One region of the Methylocystis rosea genome, then DNA from elsewhere that is predicted to be linked to it. Evidence: predicted binding sites of a transcription regulator. Region 1 holds the regulator's gene; the other holds the start of a gene.
What was found. Region 1 encodes LexA, which represses DNA repair genes until DNA is damaged. Its sites were predicted from a motif close to TGTTCNNNNTGTGTTCNG; they were not measured.
Positions count from the first base shown of each region.

Region 2: the regulator LexA is predicted to act here: its motif matches at 2,031-2,048, upstream of EHO51_RS15450 (PA0069 family radical SAM protein).

Region 1 is NZ_CP034086.1:1,557,982-1,562,404, forward strand. Features, by position in the region: gene gltX (glutamate--tRNA ligase) at 1-1,406, opposite strand, end outside; gene lexA (transcriptional repressor LexA) at 1,625-2,335, shown strand; gene EHO51_RS07585 (ComEC/Rec2 family competence protein) at 2,448-4,423, opposite strand, start outside.
Region 2 is NZ_CP034086.1:3,190,597-3,195,019, reverse strand. Features, by position in the region: gene EHO51_RS15455 (ribonuclease HII) at 34-645, opposite strand; gene EHO51_RS15450 (PA0069 family radical SAM protein) at 834-1,964, opposite strand; gene EHO51_RS15445 (homospermidine synthase) at 2,132-3,565, opposite strand; gene EHO51_RS15440 (acyl-[ACP]--phospholipid O-acyltransferase) at 3,962-4,423, opposite strand, start outside.

The sequences.
Region 1 (4,423 bases):
TCGGAAATTCGCGCAAGACTTTCCTCGCGCCCCAAAATTTCCAGAACGTCGAAAATGCCGGGCGACGTCGCGCGGCCGGTGAGCGCGGCGCGCAAAGGCTGTGCGAGATCGCCGAGTTTGACGCCAAGTGCTGTCGCGAGATCGCGCACGACCGCTTCCGTCGTTGCGGCCGTCCAGTTTGGAAGCCCTGCAAGTTTCTCGACAAGCTGCGCAAGCCGCGCGCGCGCTTCCGCCGAAAGCAGCTGCGCCGCCTTTGCGTCGAGCGACAGCGGACGCTGCGCGAAGAGAAAGCCCGCGCCGTCGAGAAGTTCGTTCAAAGTCTTCGCACGCGCCTTCAGGCCCGGCAAGGCGGCGCGCAACTGCGCGCGCGTCCCCTCGTCGAGCGCCTGCGCGACCGCGCCGCCGCCTTCGAGATAGGGAAGCGTCGCGATGAGCAAGTCCAACAGCTCGTCATCATCGCTATCGCGCAGATAATGGCCGTTCATATTTTCAAGCTTGGCGAAATCGAAACGCGCCGGCGAACGGTGCACCTGCGAAAGATCGAACGACTCGACCATCTCCGGCGTCGTGAAGAACTCCTTGTCGCCCTGCGACCACCCCAATCGAACGAGATAGTTGCGCAGCGCCGCCGGCAAATAGCCCATCGCGCGGTAGGCGTCGACGCCGAGCGCGCCATGGCGCTTCGAAAGCTTGGCGCCGTCCGGTCCGTGAATCAGCGGAATATGCGCGAAGGCCGGAATCGTCCAACCCATCGCCTGATAGATATGCGTCTGTCGCCCAGCATTGGTGAGATGATCGTCGCCGCGAATGATCTGCGTGACGCCCATGTCGTGATCGTCGACGACGACCGCGAGCATGTAGGTCGGCGCGCCGTCCGATCGCAGCAGAATGAAATCGTCAAGATCCTTGTTCTGGAAGACGACGCGTCCCTGCACGGCGTCGTCGACGATCGTCTCGCCGTCCTGGGGCGCCTTGATGCGCACGACATAGGGCGCGCCGGCGGGCGCCTCCGAGGGATCGCGATCGCGCCAGCGGCCGTCGTAGCGCCAAGGGCGCTTTTCCGCCTTGGCCTTCTCGCGCATCTCCTCGAGCTCCTGCGCCGTGGCGTAGCAGCGATAGGCGTGTCCCTGCGCCAGCAGCTCTTCGGCGACCTCGGCATGGCGCGTGGCGCGCGCGGACTGGTAGACGATGTCGCCGTCCCATTCGAGGCCGAGCCACTGCAGGCCATCGATGATGGCGCCGATCGCCGCTTGCGTGGAGCGCTCGCGGTCGGTGTCTTCGATACGCAGCATCATCCGGCCGCCGTGCTTCTTAGCGTAAAGCCAGTTGAACAGCGCCGTGCGCGCCCCGCCGATGTGCAGAAAGCCGGTGGGCGACGGAGCGAAGCGGGTGACGACCTGTGACATGAGCGCGGCGAATTCCTCGATTTGGGTCGGCCCGTCTAACACGGCGCACGCGAAGCGAACATAGATCGTCACGATGATGGTTTAACCAAAGCGTGAACATATGGCTTGCGGAACGCAGTAAGAACCGATATCGTTCTGTTCATGATTTGTTTAGGTTATCGAGCCAGAAGCTGCGGCTCAGCCAAAATCAACGATTCGGCTTGCGGGGCGGTGCGGCGATGCTGACCAAAAAACAAAACGATCTATTGCGCTTCATTCATGAACGTCTGAAGGAGTCGGGCGTGCCGCCGTCCTTCGACGAGATGAAGGACGCACTCGACCTGCGGTCAAAGTCGGGGATTCATCGGCTGATTCTCGCACTTGAGGAACGCGGATTCATCCGCCGCCTGCCCAATCGCGCCCGCGCGCTCGAAGTTCTGCGTCTACCTGAATCGGCCACGCCGCGCACCGCGGGCGGGCGCAACGGCAAGTTCTCGCCGTCCGTCATCGAGGGGAATCTCGGGCGCGTCCGGCCGCTCAGCGAACGTTTTGAGGACGAAAGCGAACGTCAGGTCGCCATTCCGGTCATGGGGCGCATCGCCGCCGGCACGCCGATCTCCGCCATCCAGAATCGTAGCCACACCATCAGCCTGCCGCCCGACCTGCTCTCGAGCGGCGAGCACTTCGCGCTCGAAGTGCGCGGCGATTCGATGATCGAAGCCGGAATTCTCGACGGCGATACGGTCGTGATCCGCAAGCAGGACAGCGCCGACACCGGCGACATCGTCGTGGCGCTGATCGACGATGAGGAAGCGACGCTGAAACGCCTGCGCAAGCGCGGCGCCTCGATCGCGTTGGAGGCCGCCAATCCCGCCTATGAGACGCGGATCTTCGGCCCCGATCGCGTGCGCATTCAGGGCAGGCTCGTGAGCCTTCTGCGGAAATATTAGTTTCTGGCAACGCCGTCATTGCGAGCGAAGCGAAGCAATCCAGCGCTTTGAGGCCTCCCCCTGGATTGCTTCGTCGCTACGCTCCTCGCAATGACGCGTGAATTGCTCCGCCCTACTCAAGCGGCTCCATTGCGCGCGCATCTTCCGCGCTGCGCTCTTCATCGCTCAGCGGCGCGGTAAATCCGGATGCGCGGCGATTGCGGGGCGCCGGCGACCAGGGCCGATCCTCGTCGATCGCGCGCGCCGTCGTCCATTCGACGCCCTCCGCCTTGAACCTCAAAGCCACTGCCCCTGTTTCGGACAGTCTGCGGCGATCGATCACGATTTCCGCCGCACAGCCTAACGGCGCGTAGAGCGGCGTCACGATGACGGCGGCGCGCGCGCAGTCTTCGAAGAAGCCGCCGCGCCCGGCGACGAGCGCGACAAAGCGGCCGTTGACGGCCTTCGCCACGCAACCCGTGTCGTCGCAGGCGACGCCGCTCCTCGCATCCGCGGACTGGCGCGCGTCGCCGTCCGCGCGCAACCATTGTTCCGCGGCGAAAGCGCTCGGTTTTTGCCCCAGGACGGCGAGCTGTCCGGACGGCAGGCGCAGCGCCGCCGATTCTCCGGTCGCCGGCACGGCCAGATCAAACGGCGCGCCGCTCCTCGCGCCCATCAGTCCGATCAAGGCGAGAGGAATGGCGAGCGCGCGCCACGCCCAAGTGCGCCATAGCACGAGCGACAGGACCGCAAGCGAAAGGAACAGGATCGCCCAGGGCGCAAAGGCTTTGACCGGCAGGCTCGCGCCGGGCGCGCTGGCGATCAGCCCGGCGAGATAGGTCACGAGGTCGATGCCGAGCTTGAGATAGCGCCAGATGAAGCCGTCGAGGCCCAGGGGGTAAAGCGCGGCGCCGACGAGCGCGCAGGGAACGGCGAAGAATTCGATGATCGCCAACGTCAGCGGATTGCCTATCAGCACATAGGGGCTGAGCTCATGAAAATCATTCGCCATGAAGGAAGCGGTCGCCGAGGTCGCACATAGCGTTGCGAAGATCGCCGCGCCCGGTCCGTGCAGCAGGCGCTCGGCGACGCTTTCACGGAGCGCGCCCCATCGCCCTTGCGGCGCGCGATCGTCGATGCGGCGCTTCGCGAGATATTCGCCGCGCCATTCGTACACCGCGATCAAGGCCGCCACCGCCGCGAAGGAGAGCTGAAAGCTTGCGCCGAGCAACGCCTCCGGCTCGAAAGCGATGATGAAGAGCGCGGCAAGCGCCAGATTGCGCATCGACAGCGACGGCCGATCGAAGAGAACCGCCGCAAGCATGATGAGAGTCATCACTAGCGCGCGCTCGGTGCCGACGCGCGAGCCCGTGCCGATGTCGTAGAGAATGGCGCCGAGCATGGCGAGCGCCGCCGCCCATTTCTTGATCGGATAATTCAGAGCGAGCGTTTGCGACGTCGCCAACAGGCGCCGAAAGCCGACGAAGAAGATGCCGGCGACGAGCGTCATCTGAACGCCGGAAATGGTGATGATGTGAAAAATTCCGGCCCGGCGGATGAGGCTCTTGGCGTCTTCCGACAGCAGGTCGCGCTTGCCCGTCACCATCGCGGCGGCGATCGCGCCGGCGTCGCCTTCGATGATTCGATAGACGCGCATCGCCAGGGCGTTGCGCATATGGTCGACGTGCGCGAAGAAACGCAGCGAAAATGGCGCCGGTTCGGGCGGTGACATCGTCTCGATTCGTCCAAGCGCGTTGCCGACCGCGCCGATGCGCGCAAAAAATGCGTCCCGCGCGAAATCATAGCCCCCGGGGAGCGCCGCCCGCGCCGGCGGCATCAGCCGCGCCTTGAAGGCGATGAAGTCGCCGGCCGAAAAATTCGGCTCGCCGCGCGTCGTCAGACGCACGCGGGAGGGAACGATGTCGTCTGGAAAGCCTTCGGCGCTCGCGACGCGCAGGATAAAGCGCGCGCCGGCCCGGCGTAGATCCACCTCCTCGACGAAGCCGGTCAGCTCACCGATGCCGACGCGTGGAACGATCGGCGCCGCGACGCGCGCCGTCCGCCAGGCGCCCGACGCAAAGCCAAGGGCGATGAAAGCGAGCGTCAGGA
Region 2 (4,423 bases), 1.6 Mb from region 1:
AAGTAAAAAGGTTAGCGAATAGTTGACGAGGCCTCACGCCTCGCGGACGGGCGCGAAGCTGACGCGGTGCGCCGGGCTCGCGCCGTGCAGCGCCAGCGCATCGAGGTGACGCTGCACGGCGTAGCCGACATTGGTCTCAAAACCATAGTGCGGATAGTGGACGGCGAGGCGGCGCATCATGGCGTCGCGCGCGACCTTGGCGACGATCGAGGCGGCGGCGATGCTGAGCGCCGTCGCGTCGCCCTTGATGATCAGCTGGCAGGGGCAGTTGACCGGCGGCCGGTCGTTGCCGTCGATGAGAAGATAGGCCGGCGTATGAGAAAGGCCGGCGACGGCCCGCGCCATCGCCGCGAGCGTCGCCTGGCGGATATTGATGCGGTCGATCTCGGCGGGGGCGACGAAGGCGACGCTCACCGCGAGCGCGCTCGCCATGATGCGCTCAAACGCTTCTTCGCGCTGCGCCTGGTTCAGCGCCTTCGAATCATCGAGGCCCCGCGGCCGTCGTTCGGGATCGAGAATCACCGCCGCCGCCGCCACCGGACCCGCGAGCGGCCCCCGTCCGACCTCGTCGACGCCGGCGATCGGCCAGACGCCTTTCCGGCGCAGCTGGGCTTCCAGTCGAAAATGGGGCCCCTTGGCCGTCACCAACGCTCCCCCCGGGGCGAATCGCTAGGGTTCTGCGCGACAGTGGCGTCAGTGCAGGACCGCGCAGCGAATAAAGCGCGGAGGGCGGGCGGCTGGCAACCGGAAAGACGGCGTTTGCGGCGGCGTCCAAAGAATTCTCGGCCCGCGCGAGCGCGATAAGCTCGCCGGAGACCAGCCTAAGAGTGGGCTCAGAAGAGGTTGAGCTGCTGCGGCGCGCGTCGGGGCGGCTCGAACAGATCCGTTCGCATTCTTGTTTTCTGCGCAAAACCGAGCCGGGCGGCCGCGAGCTCAAAACGCCGGCCGATCATCCAGGCGTAGGGCCCCTCGCCTTTCATGCGGGTCCCGAAGGACGGATCGTAAAGCTTGCCGTCTCGCGTCGAGCGCACGAGCGCGAGGGCTCGGCGGGCCCTTTCAGGAAAATGCGTCGCCAGCCATTCGGTGAAGAGATCGCGCAATTCGAGCGGCAGGCGCAGCATCACATAGCCAGCCTCGCGAGCGCCGGCGGCGTGCGCCCGCGCCAAGATCCGCTCGATTTCGTCGTCATTGATGGCGGGAATGATCGGCGCCGTCATCACCGCCGTCGGCACGCCGGCGGCGCTGAGCTTCTCCAGCGCATCAAGCCGCAACTCGGGCGTCGCGGCGCGCGGCTCCATCAGCCGCGCCAACTTGCGGTCGAGCGTCGTCACCGAGATCGCGACCTTCGCGAGGCCCTTCGCCGCCATTGGCGCGAGCAGATCGAGGTCGCGCAGGACGAGCGCGGACTTCGTCACGATGCCGACCGGATGATTGGCGCGCGCCAGCACTTCGAGGATCGAACGCATGATTCGATGGCTCTTCTCGGCGGGCTGATAGGGATCGGTGTTGGTGCCGATGGCGATCGTCTTGGGGACGTAGCGCGGCGCCGATAATTCGCGTTCGAGAAGCTGCGCCGCGCCTTCCTTGACGAAGATCTCGGTCTCGAAGTCGAGGCCCGGCGAAAAGCCCATATAGGCGTGCGTCGGCCGCGCGAAGCAATAGACGCAGCCATGCTCGCAGCCGCGATAGGGATTGATTGAGCGATCGAAGGAAATATCCGGCGAATCATTCCTGGTGATGATCGTGCGCGGCTTCTCGACGTGGAAATTGGTCTTGAGCGCCGGCAAGCTCTCCAGCGATCCCCAGCCGTCGTCGGCCTCCTCGCGGGTCTCCTTTTCGAACCGGCCGCTGCGCTTCGACAAGGCGCCGCGTCCGCGCCGGCGATCGGCGTCGATGAGGGCCGCAGCGTCGATCGGCTGCGGCGCTCCTTTGATTTCTACCGATGCCTGAGCCGCACGCCCCATGTCCGCAACCTCTGCCCAGCGTCGCGCTGAGCATCGCTTGGGCGATTGCTCAGAACTGACGCTAGCCAGAACATATAGAGAACATTAAAGTGAGGCAAGCGGCTATCTGAACGAAAAAGCGCGCCGAGGGGCCCCGCGCGTGTTGAGGCCGACTCTGATGCGCGCCCTCACCGCACCAGAATGTTTTTGAACTGCCACGGATCGCTTTCGTCGATATCTTCCGGGAACAGCCCGGGACGCCCCTCGAGCGGCGTCCAATCCGTGTAATAGCCCTTCACCGGGCCGAGATACGGCAGCTGCACGTCGAGGCAGCGCTTGTAGTCGACCTCGTCGGCTTCGACGATTCCCGCCTGCGGGTTCTCCAGCGCCCAGACCATGCCGGCGAGCGCCGCCGAACTCACCTGCAGTCCGGTGGCGTTCTGATAGGGCGCGAGATCGCGCGTCTCCTCGATCGAGAGCTGCGACCCGTACCAATAGGCGTTCTTGGCGTGGCCATAGAGCAGCACGCCGAGCTCGTCGATTCCGTCGACGATTTCATGCTCGTCGAGAATCTTCCAGCTCTCCTGCATCTTGCCGGCGGCGCCGAACATCTCGTGCAGGGAAAGCACGGCGTCGTCGGCGGGATGATAGGCGTAGTGACAGGTCGGACGATAGATCGCCTGACCCTTATCGTCGCGCAGGGTGAGATAGTCCGCGATCGAGATCGACTCATTGTGAGTGACGAGGAAGCCATATTGCGGCCCCGGCGTCGGGCACCATGAGCGCACGCGCGTATTGGCGCCGGGCGAGAGCAGATAGATCGCCGCGCCGCAGCCGGAGGGATGCGTGCGGCCGATGTCGGGCAAAGATTTTTCATGCGTGCCCCAGCCGAGTTCGGCGGGCTGCAAGCCCTCGGAGACGAAGCCTTCGACCGACCAGGTGTTGACGAAAACATTGCGCGGCTTCGGATCGCGCGCGCGCTGCGTGTCGCGTTCGGCGATGTGAACGCCCTTGACCCCGAGCTTTTGGGCGAGCGCGCCCCATTCGGCGCGCGTCGCCGGCTCCTTGTCGAAAGCGCCCGTGTCGCGCGCGATATCGACGAGCGCCTGCTTGACGAACCAGGACACCATGCCGGGATTGGCGCCGACGCAGGAAACCGCCGTCGATCCGCCGGGATTTTTGCGGCGCTCGTCGAGCACCGTCTCGCGCAGGGCATAATTGGTGCGCGCTTCATTGGACATGGTCTTGTCGAAATAGAAGCCCGGCCATGGCTCCACCACCGTGTCGACGCATAGCGCGTTCAATTCGCGCGCGAGCTTGATGATCGCGAGCGAGGAAACGTCGACTGAGAGATTGACGATAAAGCCCTGGCCTTCGCCCTTCGTCAGCAGCGGGGTCAAGACCTCGCGGTAGTTCTCCGGCGTCAGCTTGGTTTTGAGAAAAGCGATGCCGCGCTCGTCGAGCAAACGGCGATGCGTATCGACCGGGTCGATGACGGTGAAGCGCGATTTGTCGAAATCGAAATGGCGCTCGATCAGCGGCAAAATGCCTCGGCCGATGGAGCCGAAGCCGATCAGCACGATCGGACCGGTGATTTTGCCGTAGTTTGGCCAAGTCGACATGAGGCGCAGCTCCCGAGAAAGATATTGCGCCGCGATAAAGCAAGCGTGGACGTATTAATCAAGAGCTTGAGAGATTGACGGCGGGCGCATGGCGTGGCGCCGCCCGCGCTTTTGCGGGGCTAACGCCAGCGCCCCTCGTCCTTCGAGACGGCCGCTAAGCGGCCTCCTCAGGATGAGGGGCCTTTGGTTTCGCAAAACTGACCTGTTTTAGAGGGTCCAAGCTTTTTAGAGCCCCTGCGGTCCTCATCCTGAGGAGCCGCCCGCAAGTCGGGTTTACCCGACTTGCGAATTTGAATGTCGATCTTCGGCAAGCCCGAGATCGAAGGCGGCATCTCGAAGGACGAGGGCCGCGACGCCAAAGGTTGGCGATGCAGCGCTCCCCCGCGCAACCCCGTTTCACGCGGGCGCAGCGGCGTTGCCGTCGATGCGCCCCTGCAGGCCGTTGGGTAGGCGCGGATTGGGCAGAATGTAGCGCCCGCGCTCGCGCACCATTTTGGTCACCGCCGCGAAATCGAGCTTGCCGGAGCCCAGAAGCGGCACCTGCTCCACAAGCATGATTTCCGCCGGAATCATCAGGTCGGAGGCGCCCTTCGATTTGGCGTAGGCCTGGAAATCGGCGCGCGTCGCGTCCTTCTGCTGCGTGATGAGAGTGATTCTCTCGCCCTTGCGCGGATCGATCTCGGTCGCCGCCGCCGACAGCGCGTTTGGCCAAAGTTCCGCCGCCAGCTGTTCGATCGCCGCGAGCGACACCATCTCGCCGCCGACCTTGGCGAAGCGCTTGGCGCGACCCTTGATCGTCACATAGCCCTGCGCGTCGATGGTGACGATATCGCCCGTATCATGCCAGCCGTTCTCCGT